3 regions of the Mesorhizobium sp. M1004 genome follow, and region 3 is predicted to be linked to each of the others. Evidence: predicted binding sites of a transcription regulator. Region 3 holds the regulator's gene; each other region holds the start of a gene.
The links. The regulator PhoB, encoded in region 3, activates phosphate uptake and scavenging genes when phosphate is short. The targets are predictions, from matches to a motif close to TGTCATNNANCTGTCAT.
Positions count from the first base shown of each region.

Region 1: a site for PhoB is predicted at 3,861-3,877, ahead of NKH54_RS14905 (RNA degradosome polyphosphate kinase). Genes of this name have one in related genera too.
Region 2: a site for PhoB is predicted at 4,201-4,217, ahead of ugpB (sn-glycerol-3-phosphate ABC transporter substrate-binding protein UgpB). Genes of this name have one in related genera too.

Region 1 is NZ_JAMYNB010000006.1:207,454-213,776, forward strand. It holds gene ppx (exopolyphosphatase) at 1-1,513, opposite strand, end outside; gene NKH54_RS14905 (RNA degradosome polyphosphate kinase) at 1,513-3,705, opposite strand; gene NKH54_RS14910 (zinc-finger domain-containing protein) at 3,940-4,185, shown strand; gene NKH54_RS14915 (FAD-dependent monooxygenase) at 4,205-5,443, shown strand; gene NKH54_RS14920 (TIGR02117 family protein) at 5,668-6,323, opposite strand, start outside.
Region 2 is NZ_JAMYNB010000003.1:415,453-421,775, forward strand. It holds gene argH (argininosuccinate lyase) at 1-632, opposite strand, end outside; gene tlpA (thiol:disulfide interchange protein TlpA) at 667-1,356, shown strand; gene NKH54_RS08930 (bifunctional diguanylate cyclase/phosphodiesterase) at 1,353-3,800, opposite strand; gene ugpB (sn-glycerol-3-phosphate ABC transporter substrate-binding protein UgpB) at 4,280-5,590, shown strand; gene ugpA (sn-glycerol-3-phosphate ABC transporter permease UgpA) at 5,662-6,323, shown strand, end outside.
Region 3 is NZ_JAMYNB010000003.1:236,425-242,747, forward strand. It holds gene pstB (phosphate ABC transporter ATP-binding protein PstB) at 1-809, shown strand, start outside; gene phoU (phosphate signaling complex protein PhoU) at 851-1,555, shown strand; gene phoB (phosphate regulon transcriptional regulator PhoB) at 1,572-2,261, shown strand; gene NKH54_RS08105 (ROK family protein) at 2,292-3,527, opposite strand; gene xylF (D-xylose ABC transporter substrate-binding protein) at 3,794-4,834, shown strand; gene NKH54_RS08115 (sugar ABC transporter permease) at 4,979-6,295, shown strand; gene NKH54_RS08120 (ATP-binding cassette domain-containing protein) at 6,308-6,323, shown strand, end outside.

The sequences.
Region 1 (6,323 bases), on a different contig from region 3:
GCCCACCCTCGACCGCCAGCACCAGCCGGCGGTTGGTGATCCGCGCCAGTTGCGCCAGCCGTCCGGCCGGGCGTTCGCCGTAAAGATCGGAAAGTGAGGCCGGCAGCACCAGCGCCAACGTGCCATTGCCGCGGTTTTCCCATTTCAGCCGCGGCATGACGCCGGGCATGGCCGCAGTCAGCAGATAGACGACGCGCAGCACCGCCGCCAGGATGCGGGCGCGCTCGAGATAGCGCGGCGTCGCCAGGCCGCGGATTTCCGGCGCCGCATCGTTGAACACGCCTTCGTGGCGGAACAGGCCGACCAGCGCCAGGAAGGCACGGCCGGGGTGATCGACGCCGATGAAGGAGGCGTGGGCAATGATGTTGAGCGACTGCTTGCCGCGATATTCCGGGTGTGCGCGCCAGCCTATATCGGCCAGCAGACAGGCAGCGTGGCGATAGCGCGCCTCATCCTCCGTCTCGTCGATGCCGAAGGCGGCAAAGGTCTTGTCCGTCCATTCGACAAGCTCATGCGCATGGGTGACCGAGCGCGACCGCAGCCGCGCCAGTTCCTCCGAAGCGGAGACCAGCGGATCGGCCTTCTGCTCGGCAGGGTCGAGCAGCGAATAGAGAAACCCTTCGCGCACGCCCAATGCCGAGACGATAATCTTCGACGGCTGCATCGCCGCCATGATCTCCTGCAGCACGACCGCGCCATAGGGCAGCAGCGAACGGCGGTTCTTCGACACACCTTCGATGCCCTTGACCTTCTCGATCTCGCCTTTCGCCACCTGCTTCAGGAAATTGGCGGCGCTTTCGACACCGATCTCATAGTGGTGCATGACGCCAAGCGGGTAGTTGGTCATTTCCATGTGCAGCCGGGCAAGGTTTCGCCAGGTGCCGCCAACGGCGTAAAAGGGCCGTCCCAGCCCGCCCTTCAACAATTTGGCGCGCGCCAGTTCGTCGCGGGTGATCTTTGCCGCCTGGGCGAGCGAATTCCTGGCCATGTCCTGCAGCCGCAGGCCACCCAGCGGCAGCGTGATGCCGTCGCCGATCGCCTCGCCATTGATGTCGATAAGCTCCAGGCTGCCGCCGCCAAGATCGCCGGCAATGCCATTGGCGGGGTGGAAGCCCGAAATGACGCCAAGCGCCGAATAATGCGCCTCCTGCCGGCCAGTGAGCACGCGGATCTCGGTCTTGAGCACATCCTGGGCGCGGTGGATGAAATCGGGGCCGTTGATCGCTTCGCGGGCCGCGGCCGTTGCCAGCACAAACATGTGCTCCGCACCCGCCTGGTCGGAGAGCGCGCGGAAACGGCGGAACTCCTCCATCGAGCGCGTCACCGCCTCGGGGTCGAGCTTGCCGGTCGAAACGATGCCGCGGCCGAGGCCGGCCAGCATCTTTTCGTTGAACAGCAAGGTCGGCGAGCGCGCCAATCCTTCATAGACGACAAGGCGGATCGAGTTCGAGCCGATGTCGATGATGGACAGCGGCCGGCGATCCTGCAGCCGGCCTTGGGACGTTGAAATCATCAGCCGGTGTTCTTCTTGCGACGCTTGAACTGCGCGATGCGCTTGGGCGCATGCGACTTCAGCGCGTCACCCCGTCCCGACAGGCTCGGATTGGTCATGAAATATTCCTGCGCGTTGAACGGTTCCTCACCCTCCTCCAGCACGACGCGCCGGGAGGTTCCGTCAGCCAATACGTCGAAACTTTGCTGGTTGTCCATGATGTTGCCCAGCATGATCTGGCCAAGGATCTGTTCATGCACCGTTGGATTGGTGATCGGCACCATGGTCTCGACGCGGCGGTCGAGATTGCGTGGCATCAAGTCGGCCGAGGCGATGTAGACGATCGCCTCGTCCGACGGCAGGCCATGGCCGTTGCCGAAGCAATAGATGCGGCTGTGTTCGAGGAAGCGGCCGACGATCGACTTGACCCTGATGTTTTCCGACAGGCCGGGCACCTGCGGCCGCAGGCAGCAGATGCCGCGCACGACGAGATCGATCTCGACGCCGGCACGGCTGGCGTCATAGAGCGCATCAATGATGTTGGGATCGACGAGCGCGTTCATCTTCATCCAGATGCGCGCCGGACGGCCAGCCAGCGCGTGGGCGACCTCGTCGGCAATGTGCTTGAGGATACGGCTGCGCAGCGTAAACGGCGAGATGGCGATCCGCATCTCATCGGTCGGCTCGGCATAGCCGGTGATGAAGTTGAACAGCTGGGCGACATCGCGCGCGATCGTCGGATCAGTGGTGAAGAAGGACAGGTCGGTGTAGATGCGCGCGGTCACCGGATGGTAGTTGCCGGTGCCGAGATGCACATAGTTGCGCAGCTTGCCGTCCTCGCGCCGCACCACCAGCGACATTTTCGCATGGGTTTTCAGTTCAAGGAAGCCGAACACGACCTGGACGCCGGCGCGTTCGAGGTCGCGCGCCCAGCGGATGTTGGCTTCCTCGTCGAAGCGCGCCTTGAGCTCGACCAGGGCGGTTACCGACTTGCCGGCCTCGGCCGCGTCGACCAAGGCGCGCACGATCGGGCTGTCGTTGGAGGTGCGGTAGAGCGTCTGCTTGATCGCCACCACCTCCGGGTCGGCCATCGCCTGGCGCAGGAATTGGACCACCACGTCAAAGGATTCATAGGGGTGGTGGACGACGATGTCCTTCTCGCGAATGGCCGCGAAACAGTCGCCGCCATGCTCGCGGATGCGCTCGGGAAAGCGTGGATTGTAGGGGGTGAACTTCAGGTCGTCGCGTGGCACGGCGACGATCTCGGAAATCTGGCTGAGCGCCAGCGGGCCGGTCAGAACGCTGATGCGGCTCGAAGAGACGCCAAGCTCGCCGGCGACGAACTCGCGCAATTCGCCGGGCATCGACTTGTCGAATTCGATGCGGATGACCGAACCGCGGCGGCGCCGCTTCAGCGCCGTCTCGAACAGGCGCACGAGATCTTCCGACTCTTCCTCGACCTCGATATCGCTGTCCCGGATGATGCGGAAGGTGCCGGAACCCTTGACCTCATAGCCGGGGAACAGCTTGCCGATATAGAGGCCGACAGCCTCCTCCAGTGGAATGAAGCGAACGTGCTGCTTGCGGTCGGGCAGGCGGATGAAGCGCTTCAGCGCCACCGGCAGGCGCAGAAGCGCGCTCATCTCCTCGCCATTCTTGCGGTGGCGCAATTGCAGCGCCATCGAGAAGCCGAGATTGGGAATGAACGGAAACGGATGCGCCGGGTCGATCGACAGTGGAGTCAGGACCGGGAAGACCTGGTCCTGGAAATGGTCTTCCAGCCAGACTTTCTCATCCTTGGTCAGTGCATCGCGGGTGATGCTCTCAATGCCTTCCTTGTTGAGCAGCAGCATCAGCGCCGAAAGGCTGTTCTGCTGGTCCTCCTGCAGCCGCTCGACCTCGCGCAGCAATTGTTCCAGCTGCTGCTCCGGCGTGCGGCCGTCGGGGCTCTTGAGCGCAATGCCTTCGCGCACCTGGCCGGCAAGGCCGGCGACGCGGACCATGAAGAATTCGTCGAGATTGGCGGCTGAAATCGACAGGAAACGGACGCGTTCGAGCAGCGGATGGTGCTGGTTCTGGGATTCCTCGAGCACACGCCGGTTGAACTGCAGCCAGGAGAACTCACGGTTGACGAACCGATCGGGGTTGCCGCCCTCGGGGCTCGCCACCTCGACATTGATGAATTCGCTCTGCACCGGCTTCAGTTCGTTCATGGTTCCTGCTCTTCCCCCGCCAACCGTCCCTTGGAGCGCCGCTGGACGTGCCATGCCTCTAACACGCTTTTGTGGCGCATGACCCTTCGGCGAAAACCGTTCCGATTTCAGGGACATGCACTTAACCGGCTCAACGTATCCTCTGACAGGCTTTTGCGACAGTTTCATTTCATCGATCTTGCAAACAGGCCTGTTATGTTCCAGATGCTTTTCGACGAGATCAAGGAGACGACGATGGCAGGCGGTTCCATTCCCCATTTCCAGAACGATGCGGGCCATCCGGCAATCGACATCGGCGTCAAGGAATTCATGTGCACCGGCGCCAACCCGCCCTTCGACCACCCGCATGTGTTCCTCGACATGGGCGACGACAATGAAAAGGTCTGTCCCTACTGCTCGACGCTCTACCGCTATTCGGCGAAGCTGAGGGCGACGGAAACGCTGCCGGCTGGTTGCCTTTATATCGACCAGGCCGCCTGATCCTTCCGCGACAAGCCCGATGGAAGACATCAGGTCCCGGCAGGTCATAATCGCCGGGGCCGGCATCGCCGGGCTGACCGCTGCCCTTGCCTTCGCCGGACGGGGTTATCCGGTAAAGCTTATCGAACAGGCACAGCACCTCGAAGCGGCCGGCGCCGGCATCCAGCTTTCGCCCAACGCAACACGCATTCTTGGAAAACTCGGCGTGCTCGACCGACTGCTGCCCGCAGCGTTGCGGCCGGAAGCGGTCGTGCTCAAGGACGCCGGGACGCTGCGCGAACTGGCGCGGGTACCGCTCGGGCACGCCGCCGAAGCGCGCTGGCAGTCGCCCTATCTTGTCGCCCATCGCGCAGATCTGCAGGCAGCGCTGCTGGGGCAAATGGCTGAACGGTCGCAGATTGAGCTCATCACCGGCGCCCGCGTGACCGGCATCGTCAAAGACGCGCAATATGTCGCCGTGACCGCCGAAGTGGACGGCCGCGAGATCGAGGCACGCGGCAAACTGCTGGTCGGCGCCGACGGCGTCTGGTCGGCGGTCCGGGCGCAACTCGCAGGCGAGGACTTCGTCAAAAGCCGTTTTTCGGGCGAACTCGCCTGGCGGGCTACAATGGCAGCCGACGGTGCGGCCGGAGAAGCCTTTGCCGCGATCGGCGCCGCCGACTGCGTCACCACGTTCCTGCATCCTGGCTTCCACATGGTCGCCTACCCCGTCAGCAAAGGCCAGGCCTTCAATCTCGCCGCCTTCACCAAGGGTGAGCGCATGGCCGAAGGTTGGTCGGGCCATGCCGATCCCGCGATCCTCACGGCTGCCCTGCGCGGCACCGCGCCGGGCCTGACGAAGCTTGTGGCACTGGCCGGCCCATGGACGGCCTTTCCGATCCATACCGTCGAACAACAGCGGTGGACGAGCCCGCAGGGCATCGCGATGATCGGCGACGCCGCGCATGCGATGACGCCGTTTGCCGCACAGGGCGCGGCAATGGCGATCGAAGATGCCATCACGCTTGCCGACGCTATCGCCGATTTCCCTGGCGATCTGCCCAGAAGTTTTCAAATCTGGGAAAATCTTCGGCGGCCGCGTGTCGCCAAGGCCGCGCGTCGTGGGGCCGTAAACCGCCTCGCCTGGCATGCTGCCGGCCCGGTGGCGATCGCCCGCAATCTGTTCCTGGCCATGCGCTCGCCCGACAAGCTCGCCGCCGACCTCGACTGGCTCTATGGATGGCGAGCGGACACTCGGCAGTCCAGATCGTCGACGTAGCGATCCTTCCCACCCCCCTCTGTCCTGCCGGACATCTCCCCCGCAAGGGGGGAGATTGGATGTCGCCGTCGCCTTCGCCAAAATCGCCGGCGTTGCAGCAGGAGCGCCGCGGGCAAAACGGCTGATCTCCCCCCTTGCGGGGGAGATGGCCGGCTGGCCAGAGGGGGGTGCCGTCCCGCTGACTTCAAAAGATCCAACACTGTCGGGGTGCGGCGTAGGAGCTGCTAATTATACAGCCGCATTGAAAATCGCAGCGAGGCCGGCAGCGGGTTCCACCAGCCGGTGCGCAGGCCGGCGGTGCGCAGGCCGGCGGCTGTCCAGGTGTTACAGCCGACAAGCGCGTTGAATTGGCCGTTCGCCTCGAAGAAGCGGTCGAAGCTGGAATAGGCGGCGTTCTCGATGACGACCGGACCATGCGGCCCTTGCTGGAAACTCGCGTCGATATAGTTGAGCAGCGCTGCAAAACGTTCCTCATCGATGTCGAAACCGGTGACAGCAGGGTGCGGCTCGGCGATGGTCCCGGCGATATCGACATGCATGACCGAGGCGTCCAGTGTCAGCGCCTTGAGGACGGGCACTGCTTTCAGCTGCGACCAGCTCGGCGTCTCCAGATAGAACGCCCGGCCGCCCCAGCCAAAGACGATGTAGCGCACTTCCGGGGCGTCGACAGGGATGCCGGCAGCGACCAGGAAATGGAAGCGCCGGCGCACCTCGTCATCGACGGGAATGGCGATGTCGGTGTGGATCGGATTCTCCAGCACCAGAATATGGCGCGTGCCCTCACCCGCCGCTGACGCCGGCCACAGCGGACGCGGCACCAGCGTGCCGAGCGTGGCAGCGAGCGCGACCACGATAATCAGCATGGCCACGAAACGCAGGG
Region 2 (6,323 bases), 180 kb from region 3:
AAACTGGTGCCGGCAAGCGCTGCCGCGCCGAGCGGGCTTTCATCCAGCCGCTCGATGGCGTCGCGGACGCGCGACAGGTCGCGCGAAAACATCTCGACATAGGCCATGCAATGGTGGCCGAAGGTCACCGGCTGCGCCGCCTGCATGTGGGTGAAGCCGGGCATCACGGTCGCCGCATGCTCCTCGGCGCGGTCGAGCAAGGCTGAGATCAGCCCCTTCAGCGCCTCGGCGACGCGAAAGCACTCGTCCTTGACCCAGAGCCGGAGATCCACCGCCACCTGGTCGTTGCGTGACCGCGCCGTGTGCAGGCGGCCGGCGGCCGGGCCGATCAGATCGGCAAGGCGGGCCTCGATATTCATGTGAATGTCTTCCAGCCGGGTCGAGAACTCGAACGTGCCGGCCTCGATCTCTTTCAGGATCGTGTTCAGCCCGTGAGCGATTTTTTCTTGATCGGCCGCCGAAATAATGCCCGTTTCAGCCAACATCTCGCTGTGGGCGATCGAACCTCTTATGTCTTGGGCATAGAGTTTGCGGTCGAACGAAATCGACGCGTTGATCGCTTCCATGATCGCGGCCGGACCCGAGGCAAAACGTCCGCCCCACATCTGGTTGCTGGCCTTCTTGTCGCTCATGGCTATAACCCGTGCTCCGGAGCAGTCTTAGAAAATGGCAGACGGTAACAGATACTTCCCGGCCCCGCGCCTGATCCTCGCCGCTTTGCTGGCGGGCGTGCTGGCTGGCGCGGTCGCGGTATATGTCAGCGAGAGCGGGTCTGGCAACAACGCAGCCACCGGCAGCGCACCTGCGGGCGCGGGCAACAGCAAGGACGACGTCGCCTGCGCCGCCAAGAGCGACCGCGCCAAAAAGGTTGCCGCCGCGGCTACCGGCCAGGTTGCGGCATTGCTGCCCGCGGATCCGCCGCAATCGCTGAAAAGTCTCGCCTTCAACGGTCCCGACGGCAAGCCGATGACGATCGCCGATCATGCCGGCAAGACCGTGCTGCTCAACCTGTGGGCAACGTGGTGCGCGCCCTGCCGCGCCGAAATGCCGGCGCTCGACGCCTTGCAGAAGGAAAAGGGCAGCGATGCATTCGAAGTGGTCGCGGTCAATGTCGATGCCGGCGACGATGTGAAGCCGAAGAAGTTTCTCGCGGATATCGGCATCGGGTCGCTCGGCTACTACCGCGATTCGACGCTGGCGCTGTTCAACGACGTCAAGACGCGTGGCTTGGCGCTGGGCCTCCCCGTCACCATGCTGATCGATGGCGAAGGCTGCCTGGTCGCGCATATGAACGGACCGGCCGAATGGTCGGGACCGGATGCCAAGCGCCTGGTCGAGGCCGCACTCGCCCCTTAGGATGAGCGCAGGGCCGCCGCCGGCGGCAGCATCAAGATGCTGCCGCCGCGTTGTTTGACGCTGGCGTCGTCGTGTGCCGCCGGCGCCGCGACGCCGGTCAGTTCGCTGAACGCCTCGATCGGGCTCGGCCGGCCTAGATAGTAGCCCTGGCCGATCTCGCAGGCCTCGGCGTCGAGGAATTTCAGCTCGCCCAGCGTCTCGACGCCCTCGGCCAGAACCGGCAGGCCGAGACCGCGGCCAAGCCCCAGAACGGCGCGTACGATGGCTGCCACCTGGCCGTTGCTGTCGACTGATTTGATGAATGAGCCGTCGATCTTGATCTTGTCGAAGGGGAAGGCGCGGAGATTGGACAGCGAGGAGTAGCCGGTGCCGAAATCGTCCATCGCCACACGCACGCCAAGCGCCTTCACCTGGCGCAAGGTCGCCAGCGCGCGCGGCATGTCCTTGACCAGCGCCGTTTCGGTGATCTCGAGTTCGAGCCTGCCGGGCGTCAGGCCGGAGCCGAGCAGGACTTCATGCACCTTGCGGCTGAAATTCGGATTGTGGAGCTGCACCGCCGAGACATTGACCGCGACGGTGAGAGGGTTCTTCCAGCGCGCTGCCTCGGCGCAGGCCGTCGCCAGCACCCATTCGCCGATCTGGATGATGACGCCGCTGTCTTCGGCCACCGGGATGAAGGTCGCCGGCGACACGTCGCCGCGCTGCGGATGGCGCCAGCGGATCAGCGCTTCGAACCCGACCATCCGCCCGCTGCTGATCTCCTTTTGTGGCTGGTAGACGAGGCGAAACTCATCGCGCGCCATCGCCTGGCGCAGTTCGTGCTCCATCACGCGCCGGTCTCGCGCCTCGGCGCCCATCGAGGCCTCGAAGTAACGGTAAGTGTCCTTGCCCTCGGCCTTGGCGCGGTAGAGCGCGGTGTCGGCGTGGCTGACCAGGAGTGTCGGCTCATCGGCGTCGAGCGGATAAAGTGCAATGCCGATGCTGGCCGACACCAGCCCGCCACCGACCGACAGCCGGTTTTCCTCGCGCATGGCCGCCAGCACCGCCTCGGCGATGCGGCCGGCCGCCTGCGGATCGGGAAGGTTCGGAGCGATGATGGCGAACTCGTCGCCGCCGAGACGCGCCAGCATCTGTCCGTGGCGGAGCACGGCGGAGGCGCATAGCGCCACCTTCTGCAGCATGGCATCGCCGGCGCCATGCCCGAACAGGTCGTTCACTTCCTTGAAGCGGTCGAGGTCGAGCAGCAGCAGCGCAAGATGCCCACCCTTGCCGCCGCGGTCCATTGCGGCAATTTCGGCCTCGAGCCGGCCGGAGAAACTGCGGCGGTTGGGGAGCCCGGTCAGCGGGTCGAAATGGGCGAGGCGCAGGATCTCCTGCTCGGCCTTCCTGCGTTCGCGGATGTCGCGCACGGCGACAACGCTGTGCCGCTTGCCGCAATAGTCGATGCTTCTGGCGATAAGTTCGACGGGGATGGTGGCGCCGTCATGGGCTCTGAGTTCGGCTTCCTGTGCCTGTCCGCTGCAGTCGGACATGCCGGCCGCGGTGCGTTCGCCGAAGAGATCGCCAAGCAGCATCGCGTTCAGCACTTCCGGCGCAATGCCGGTGAGTGCCGCGATGCTGTCATTGGCGCTGACGATGCGGGCGCCATCGCAGACGATCAGCCCCTCGACGGCGGCGTTGGCGAGGCCGTGCATGCGCTCGGCCTCGAGCTTGTGACGCCGGAAGCGAAGGTCGATCCACAATGCTGCGGCTGAAAGCACCAGGATAGCCAGGCTGACTGCAGCGGCGGCGAAGGCCTGCGACACCGGTTCGACCGTGAACTGCGATATCTCGATGGAGGAGTCCGGGAAGATCGACACCGCGCCCATGGCGATGAAGTGCAGGCTGCAGATCGCCAGCGTCAACAGGATGGCGGCGGCGATTGTGGCCTGCATGGACGGCCGTCGCAACACCACCAGCAGCGCCAGCGCGGCGAGGGTGACGCCTGTCAGCACCGAGACGCCGACCAGCAGCGGGTTCCAGACGATGCGCCCTTCGACCTCGAAGGCGGCCATGCCGATATAGTGCATGGCGGCGATACCAGCGCCGAGGACCGCGCCGCCGACCAGAGGGTAGTCGATGCCCCGGCGCAAGGTGGCGATCCACATGCCCGCAGCGGTCAGGGCGACGGAACCGGCGAGCGAAAGCGCCGACATTTCCGTATTGTAGGCGTTGGGGATTCCGGGAGAAAAGGCAAGCATTGCGATGAAGTGCGTCGCCCAGATACCGAAGCCGGTGGAAGTGGCTGCTATCATCAGCCAGGTATAGCGGTTGCGCTCGCTCGAGCGGTCGACATGGCGAAGCAGGTTGACCGCCGAGAAGGAAGAAATACCGCAAATGAGCGCTGCCAGTGCGACCAGTCTCAGATCGTGCTCATGCACGATACAATTATAGACCGTCAGCATCTCGCCCCACCTGCTCTCCCACAGCAATCAAGCCGTCCACTTGATTAGTATGCCACGCTTGACGAAGAATCGGTTATGCGAACTACAACTACAGCGGGTTTTTCGGGTTGTACGTTGCGGCGATCCTGTCTCATTCCAGACGCACGGTTACAGCAGCGCCTGGCGCGATGCCGCTCGGCCGATCTCGATCTGGCCGAGCGCCGGTTTGGCGGCCGCACGGTGCAGGTGCGTGGCGCTGTCACGCGGGCCCTTCACGCATCGCTGGGCGGTCGGCGATCCTTGCAGGCCCACCATGCCCCATTCTATCGCTGAGCCGGCTTGGCATTTCTCTCGGTCCTCGTTGCAAGGCGAGGGGGCGCGAAGTTAGCCGGGTATGAAATTCACGAAACAGCAACAAATCCGTTGTCCGATTGTCATCAGAGACACATATTGCGTTCGCGGGAGCGCCCCTTTCGCCAATGACAAACGGGAGATGAAACATGAAGTTGTTCGGCTTTGCGGCCGGTGTTGCCGCCACCTTGACCCTGCTTTCCACCACCTCCGCCTTCGCCGCCACCCAGATCAGTTGGTGGCATGCAATGACCGGCGCCAATGCCGAGGTGGTCGACAAGATCGCCAAGGATTTCAATGCCAGCCAGAGCGACTATGAAATTCTCCCTGTTTTCAAGGGCACCTATCCCGAAACGCTGAATGCCGGCATCGCTGCCTTTCGTGCGGGGCAAGCGCCCGACATCATCCAGGTGTTCGACGTGGGTACCGGCGTCATGATGGCCGCCGAAGGTGCGATCAAGCCGGTGGCCGATGTGCTGACCAGCGCCGGCGTGACCTTCGACAAGAGCCAGTATTTGCCCGGCATCGTCGGCTACTATTCGAAGCCGGACGGGACCATGCTGTCCTTCCCCTATAATTCCTCGTCGCCCATCCTCTACTATAACAAGGATATCTTCCAGAAGGCCGGGCTTGATGTGAACAATCCGCCAAAGACCTGGAACGAGGTGTGGGAAGCCGCCAAGAAGATCAAAGCGAGCGGCGCCGCTTCCTGCGGCTATACCTCGACGTGGTTGACCTGGATCCACCTTGAGGCCTTCGCTGCCTGGAACGACGTTTCCTATGGCACCAACCAGAACGGACTTGCCGGAACCGACGTCGAGCTCAAGATCAATGCGCCGATCTTCGTCAATCATTTCCATGCGCTCGCCGACCTGGCCAAGGACGGCACCTTCAAATATGGCGGCCGTACATCCGAAGCCAAGCAGATCTTTCTTGCCGGAGAATGCGGCATCTTCACCGAATCGTCGGGGGGTCTCGGTGACATCGTCAAGTCGGGCATGAACTACGGCATCGGCCAGCTTCCCTATGATAGTGACGCCAAGGGCGCGCCCCAGAACACCACGCCGGGCGGCGCCAGCCTGTGGGTGTTCGGCAACAAATCGGACGAGGAATACAAGGGCGTCGCGGCGTTCTTCTCCTACCTGTCCAAGACCGAAGTGCAGGAGTATCTGCACCAGAAGTCGGGTTATCTGCCGGTGACGCTCGCTGCCTATGAGGCGACCAAGAAGTCCGGCTTCTATGACAAGAATCCGGGCCGTGAGACGCCGATCCTGCAGATGCTGGGCAAGGCGCCGACCGAGAACTCGAAGGGCGTGCGCCTCGTCAACCTGCCGCAGGTGCGCGACATCGAGAACGAGGAGTTCGAGAAGATGCTGGCCGGCCAGCAGACTGCGCAGCAGGCGCTCGACAACGCGGTCGCACGCGGCAACAAGGCGATTCAGGAAGCGATCGGAAACTGAAGCGATTTGTCAGTTGAACCTCGTCCACGCGGACCCGCGTGGACGATTTCCTGCACAGCGAGGGAATCACCCTGTCTCCACGCGTCGTCTTTCCCAACAAGACCCTGCCTTATCTGCTGGTGGCGCCGCAACTCGCCATTACGCTGATCTTTTTCTACTGGCCGACGGGGCAGGCGCTCTACCAGTCGATGCTCAGGGAAGACCCGTTCGGGCTGAAGAGCAAGTTCGTCGGGCTCGCCAATTTTCGCAAGGTGCTGGCCGACCCGGCCTACCTCAACTCGATCAAAGTTACGCTGGTGTTCTCTCTGGCGACCGCGATGGTCGCCATGGGTGTGGCCCTGTTGCTTGCCGTCATGGCCGAGAAGGTGGTGCGCGGCAAAGGCCTTTATCGCACGCTGCTGATCTGGCCGTATGCGGTGGCGCCGGCGATTGCCGGCATGTTGTGGCTGTTTCTGTTCAACCCCTCGATCGGTTCGCTGGCCTACGCGTTGAGAGGTCTCGGCATCGCCTGGGATCCCTTGCTTAACGGAAACCAAGCCATGATCCTGCTGGTATCTGCGGCTGCCTGGAAGCAGATCAGCTACAATTTCCTGTTCTTCGTCGCCGGGCTGCAGGCGGTGCCGAAGACGTTGATAGAGGCGGCGGCCATGGACGGCGCCGGGGAGACGAAGCGCTTCTGGACCATCGTCTTCCCGCTGCTCGCACCGACGACCTTCTTCCTGCTGGTCGTCAA
Region 3 (6,323 bases):
AACAGTCCCTTGAAAATGCAGTGGGCGACAAAATGAACGCCAAGTCGAACGAAGTCATCAAGATGCGCGGCGACAAGGTCGGCGTCTTCTACGGCGAGAAGCAGGCGTTGTTCGACGTCAATCTCGACGTCCGCCAGAACCAGGTGACGGCGCTGATCGGCCCGTCCGGCTGCGGCAAGTCGACCTTCCTGCGCTGCCTCAACCGCATGAACGACACCATCGATTCGGCGCGGGTGACCGGCAAGATCACGCTCGATGAAGACGACATCTACGACAAGAACATCGATGTCGTCGAACTGCGCGCACGCGTCGGCATGGTGTTCCAGAAACCCAATCCGTTCCCGAAGTCGATCTACGAGAACGTCGCCTACGGCCCGCGCATCCATGGGCTGGCCAAGCGCAAGTCCGACATGGACCAGATCGTCGAGCAGAGCCTGAAGAAGGCGGCGATCTGGAACGAGGTCAAGGACCGCCTGCAGGAGCCCGGCACCGGCCTGTCCGGCGGCCAGCAGCAGCGCCTGTGCATCGCGCGCGCCATCGCCGTGTCGCCGGAAGTGATCCTGATGGATGAGCCCTGCTCGGCGCTTGATCCGATCGCCACCGCCCGTGTCGAGGAGCTGATCGACGAACTGCGCCAGAACTACACGATCGTCATCGTCACCCACTCGATGCAGCAGGCGGCGCGCGTGTCGCAGCGCACGGCGATGTTCCATCTCGGCTATCTCGTCGAGGAGGGCGCCACCGACAAGATGTTCACCAACCCCGACGACAAGCGCACCCAGGACTACATTACCGGCCGCTTCGGCTGAGCCGTCCGGCGGGTGAATTTTCAGGCACGAGGACCAAGATCATGGGTGAACATACCGTCGCCTCCTTCGATGAAGAGCTCGGGCAGATCAGCAAGCTGATCCGCGACATGGGCGATCTGGCAGGCTCGATGGTCAGCGGCTCGACCAGGGCGCTGCTCAATTCGGACAATGCGCTGGCACAGCGTGTCGTTTCCGACGACGCCATCATGGATGCGCGCCAGCGCGAACTGGACGACCGCGCCATCACGCTGATCGCCAAGCGCCAGCCGATGGCCAACGATCTGCGCGCCGTGGTCGGCTCGATCCGCATGGCCGGCGACCTCGAGCGCATCGGCGATCTCGCCAAGAACATCGCCAAACGCGTCGGCACCGTGGGCTTGAGCGTCACGCCGCGCGACCTCTCGCACTCCATCGATGCCATGGCGCAGCTGGTGCTGATCCAGGTGCAAGGCGTCGTCGAGGAATATGCCGCCACCGATGCGGCAGCTCTTGCAAAACTCAGGAATGACGACGAGCGCATCGACGTCAAATACACGTCCGTGTTTCGTGAGCTCTTGACCTACATGATGGAAGACCCTCGCAACATCACCGCCTGCACGCATCTCTTGTTCTGCGCCAAGAATCTTGAGCGCATCGGCGATCATGTCACCAACATCGCCGAAAATGCGTATTATGTGCTGACCGGCCAGCAATTGCCCGCCAATCGTCCGAAGCAGGACGAGACGGCGATGGCCACGCCGGCCTGATGAGGGTGAACTGCCTATGATCGCGCCACGCATCATGGTCGTGGAGGACGAGGAGCCGCTAGGCGTGCTCCTCCGCTACAACCTCGAATCCGAAGGCTATCACGTCGAGGTGGTGACACGCGGCGACGAGGCCGAGATCCGCCTGCAGGAAAACGTGCCCGATCTCCTGGTGCTCGACTGGATGGTGCCCGCTGTTTCCGGCATCGAGCTCTGCCGGCGGCTTAGAGTGCGGCCCGAAACCGAGCGGCTGCCGATCATCATGCTGACCGCGCGCGGTGAGGAAAGCGATCGCGTGCGCGGCCTGTCCACCGGTGCCGACGACTATCTGGTCAAGCCATTCTCGACGCCGGAGTTCATGGCGCGCGTGAAGGCGCTGCTGCGCCGGGCCAAGCCGGAAGTGCTGTCCAGCGTGCTCAAGGTCGGCGACATCGTGCTCGACCGCGAGTCGCACCGTGTCTACCGCAAGAAGAGCGAGATCAGGCTCGGACCGACCGAGTTCCGGCTGCTCGAATTCATGATGCGCCATCCCGGCCGCGTGTTCTCGCGCAGCCAGCTGCTCGACAATGTCTGGGGCGAGACGATCTACATCGACGAGCGAACCGTCGACGTCCATGTCGGGCGCTTACGCAAAGCGGTCAACAACGGCCGCATGCCGGATGTCATCCGTACCATTCGCGGCGCCGGCTACGCGATCAGGGAAGACTAGGATGCTGCGCGTCGCGCCGTTGCCGGCCATTCAGGCGACATGCTTGCCGGATTTGGCCTGAATGCCCGGCGCGAAAATCTCCTGATCGACGAAGCCGAGCGCGCGCATGGCACAGCCTTCGCGGATCAGCGGCAGCTCGTTGGGCTCGGTGTCGAAGGAGATCGACTTCGAGTGCTGGCCGCCGGCGGTCTGGGCGATCGCTTCGCGCAATGCCGGCTCGATCAGGTCGAAGGCGGCGGCGCTGACGCCAACCATGGCGACAGGCGCCGGGTCGATCAGCGCAAACAGGCTGCCGAGGCCGAAGCCGAGCGCCTCACCGGCCTTGCGATAGGCTTCGCGCTCCGGGCCATCGGTTTCGCGGGCGCGCGCGGCGAGTGCGCGCATATCAGCGTCGCCGATATCGACCGGCTCGGCATCTTCGCTCATCATTTTGGCGCTGCGCCAGATGGCGTAGTTTCCGGCATAGGCCTCGACGCAGCCGCGCCGCCCGCAGCGGCAGAGCGCGCCGCCCGGACGGTGGATCATGTGGCCGAACTCGCCGCCCGAGGAATGGGTGCCGGTGAACAGTTCGCCTTTCAGCACCAGCCCCATGCCGATGCCGTGCGACAAGAGGATCGCGATGAAATTGTCGCGGTAGCGCTCGGGCTGGCGCCATTGCAGGGCCACCGCCATCATATTGCAGTCGTTCTCCATGGTGGCAGGAATGCCGAATTCCGCTTCCAACATGTCGGCGAAGGCAATGTCGGTCAGTGGCGTGATTGGCGACCACAGCATGGCCCGCGCCTGCGAATCGGTGATGCCCTGGATGCCCATGGCAATGCGGGCGATGCTCTGGACATCGAGGTCCGGGTCCGCGAGACGCCGCCCGACGATTGCTACGCATTCGCCGATCAGCTCGTCGCGCGGCATGGTCAGCGTGTCGAGCCGGCGCTGTTCTTCCGCGACCACCTGGCCGGCATAGTCGATGACGGTGACGGAGAGGAAGTTCAGCGACAGCACCACGGTCATGACCGCCGCCGCTTCCGGGTTGAGGCCAAGGCCGACCTGCGGCCGGCCGCGTTTCAGCGAGCCGGTCTCGCCAGGCTTGCCTTCAATCAGGATGCCTTCTTGAATTAGATCAGACGAGATTGCCGATATCGTCGAATGGCTGAGGCCGGTGGTCGCCGCAATCTCGGTCCGCGACGGCTGGCCGGCCCGGCGCACGGCCGAAATCACCATCGCACGGTTGCGACGGCGCAGATCGTCGTGGCGGATCCCAACCGACATTTGTTTTCCTCCCGGCCTCCTCGCGCCTCATGATAGTGAAGGCGTTCGACGGCACCAGCCAAATATTGGCAGACGCCGGCAGCCCTGTCATTGTTTATTGCGGAGCTCGAAAAAATTCGGCAACGCCATCAGAATCCATCATAATCGATGTTGACAGTGCCTTATCATTGAACCAGTATTTTTTCGAGGCTCGAAAAAATGGAGCCTCTGTGTGCAGGCCTTCGGGCCGGTTTTGTCGCGCCGTGCGCGGCGCAGGGAGGGTTATAATGAACAAATTTGCAGCCGCCATGCTGGCGGGCGTCGCCATGTCGCTGGCGCTGGTCTCGGTCGCGCAGGCGAAGGACAAGGTCATCGGCGTGTCGTGGTCGAACTTCCAGGAAGAGCGCTGGAAGACCGACGAGGCGGCGATGAAAACGGCGATCGAGGCTGCCGGCGACAAGTACATTTCCGCCGACGCGCAGTCCAATCCCGGCAAGCAGCTGACCGACGTCGAAAGCCTGATCTCGCAGGGCGCCAACTCGCTGATCATCCTGGCGCAGGACGCCTCGGCCATCGGCCCGGCGGTGCAGAAGGCGCTGGACGAAGGCATTCCGGTCGTCGGCTATGACCGCCTGATCGAGAACAAGGACGTCTTCTACCTGACCTTCGACAACAAGGAAGTCGGCCGCATGCAGGCCCGCGAAGTGTTCAAGGCGAAGCCCGAGGGCAACTATGTCTTCATCAAGGGCTCTGGCTCGGATCCGAATGCCGATTTCCTGTTCTCGGGCTCGATGGAAGTGCTCAAGGAGGCCATCGACTCGGGCAAGATCAAGAATGTCGGCGAGGCCTATACCGATGGCTGGCTGCCGGCCAATGCCCAGAAGAACATGGAACAGTTCCTGACCGCCAATGACAACAAGGTCGATGCCGTGGTTGCGGCCAATGACGGCACAGCCGGCGGCGTTGTCGCCGCGCTGACGGCGCAGGGCCTTGCCGGAACGGTTCCGGTCTCGGGCCAGGACGGCGACCATGCCGCTCTGAACCGCATCGCGCTCGGCACGCAGACGGTGTCGGTGTGGAAGGACGCGCGCGAACTCGGCAAGAACGCCGCCGAGATCGCCTCGCAGCTTGCCGATGGCAAGAAGACCGGCGACATTGCCGGCGCCAAGGACTTCACCACGCCTGGCGGCAACACCGTCAAGTCGCTGTTCCTGACCCCCGTCGCGATCACCAAGGACAACCTCAACGTCGTCATCGACGCCGGCTGGATCAAGAAGGACGAAGTCTGCACGGGCGTCGCCGCCGGCAGCGTCGCGGCTTGCAACTGATCTCGACGACTTGAAGAAATGAGGCGCCGCGGCTGTCAACCCGCGGCGTTTTCTCTACGAGAATTGTGTGTTTCCGCCATCGGCGGCAAACTTCTAGGCTGTGGTCCGGCATCCGCGCCAGACGGCAAGCCGCTGGAGGACATCATGACCGACACGACCTCAAATCCGCAGGCCGATACGGCACGAGCGTCTGAACTCGGCGCGGCCGCCCGGTTCCTGAGAGCGACCGAGCTCGACACGCGCATGCTCGGCATGGTCGGCGCGCTGCTGGTCATCTGGGTCGGCATACATATCCTGTCGGGTGGGCTTTTCCTGACGCCGCGCAATCTTTGGAACCTGTCGGTACAGACGTCCTCGGTCGCGATCATGGCGACCGGCATGGTACTGGTCATCGTCATGCGCAACATCGACCTTTCGGTGGGCTCCGTCGAAGGCGTGATCGGCATGATCATGGGCGTGGCACAGGCCGAATTCCTGATTCGCGTCATCGGCTTCCAGCTTGGAAACCCCTGGCTCTGGATCGTCGCGCTTGCCGCCGGCGTGGTGCTTGGTCTGCTGATCGGCGCGTTCCAGGGCTTCATCATTGCCTATATGCAGGTTCCGGCCTTCATCGTGACGCTTGGTGGCCTGCTGGTCTGGCGTGGCATGGCATGGCTCATCACCAGCGGGCGCACGGTCGCGCCACTCGACGCCACCTTCCAGCTGATGGGCGGCGGACCACGCGGCTCGATTGGCGCCGCTGCCAGCTGGATCGTCGGCATCGTCGCCTGCGCGGCGGTCGCCTTCGCGCTGCTCAACGGTCGCTCGCAGCGCAAGCGCTTCAGCTTTCCACTGCGCCCCGTCTGGGCCGAGACCCTGCTTGGCGTGGTCGCTTGCGCGGCCATCCTCGGCGCCGTGTGGATCGCCAATTCCTATCCATGGCCGATCGGCATCGTGCGCCAGTACGCACAGCAGAACGGCATCACCGTTCCCGAAGGCGGGCTGTTCATCGCGCATGGCATCGCCATACCGGTGCTGATGGCGGTGATTGTCGGCATCATCATGACGTTCATCACCAAGCGCACGCGTTTCGGCCGCTATGTCTTCGCCATCGGCGGCAATCCGGAGGCAGCGGAACTCGCCGGCATCAACACGCGCTGGGTGACCATGAAGGTGTTCATGATCATGGGTGTGCTGGCTGCAATCAGCGCGGCGATCTCGTCGGCCCGTCTCAATGCGTCAACCAATGCGCTGGGCACACTGGACGAGCTTTTGGTGATCGCGGCCGCTGTCATCGGCGGCACGTCGCTCGCGGGCGGCGCCGGAACGGTGATGGGCGCCATGCTCGGCGCGCTTCTGATGCAGTCGCTGCAATCCGGCATGGTGCTGCTCGGCATCGACTCGCCGCTGCAGAGCATTGTCGTTGGCGCTGTCCTGGTCATCGCCGTCTGGCTCGACACCGTCTACCGCAAGCGCGTCTAGGGAGGAACGATTATGGAAAAAACTGCTC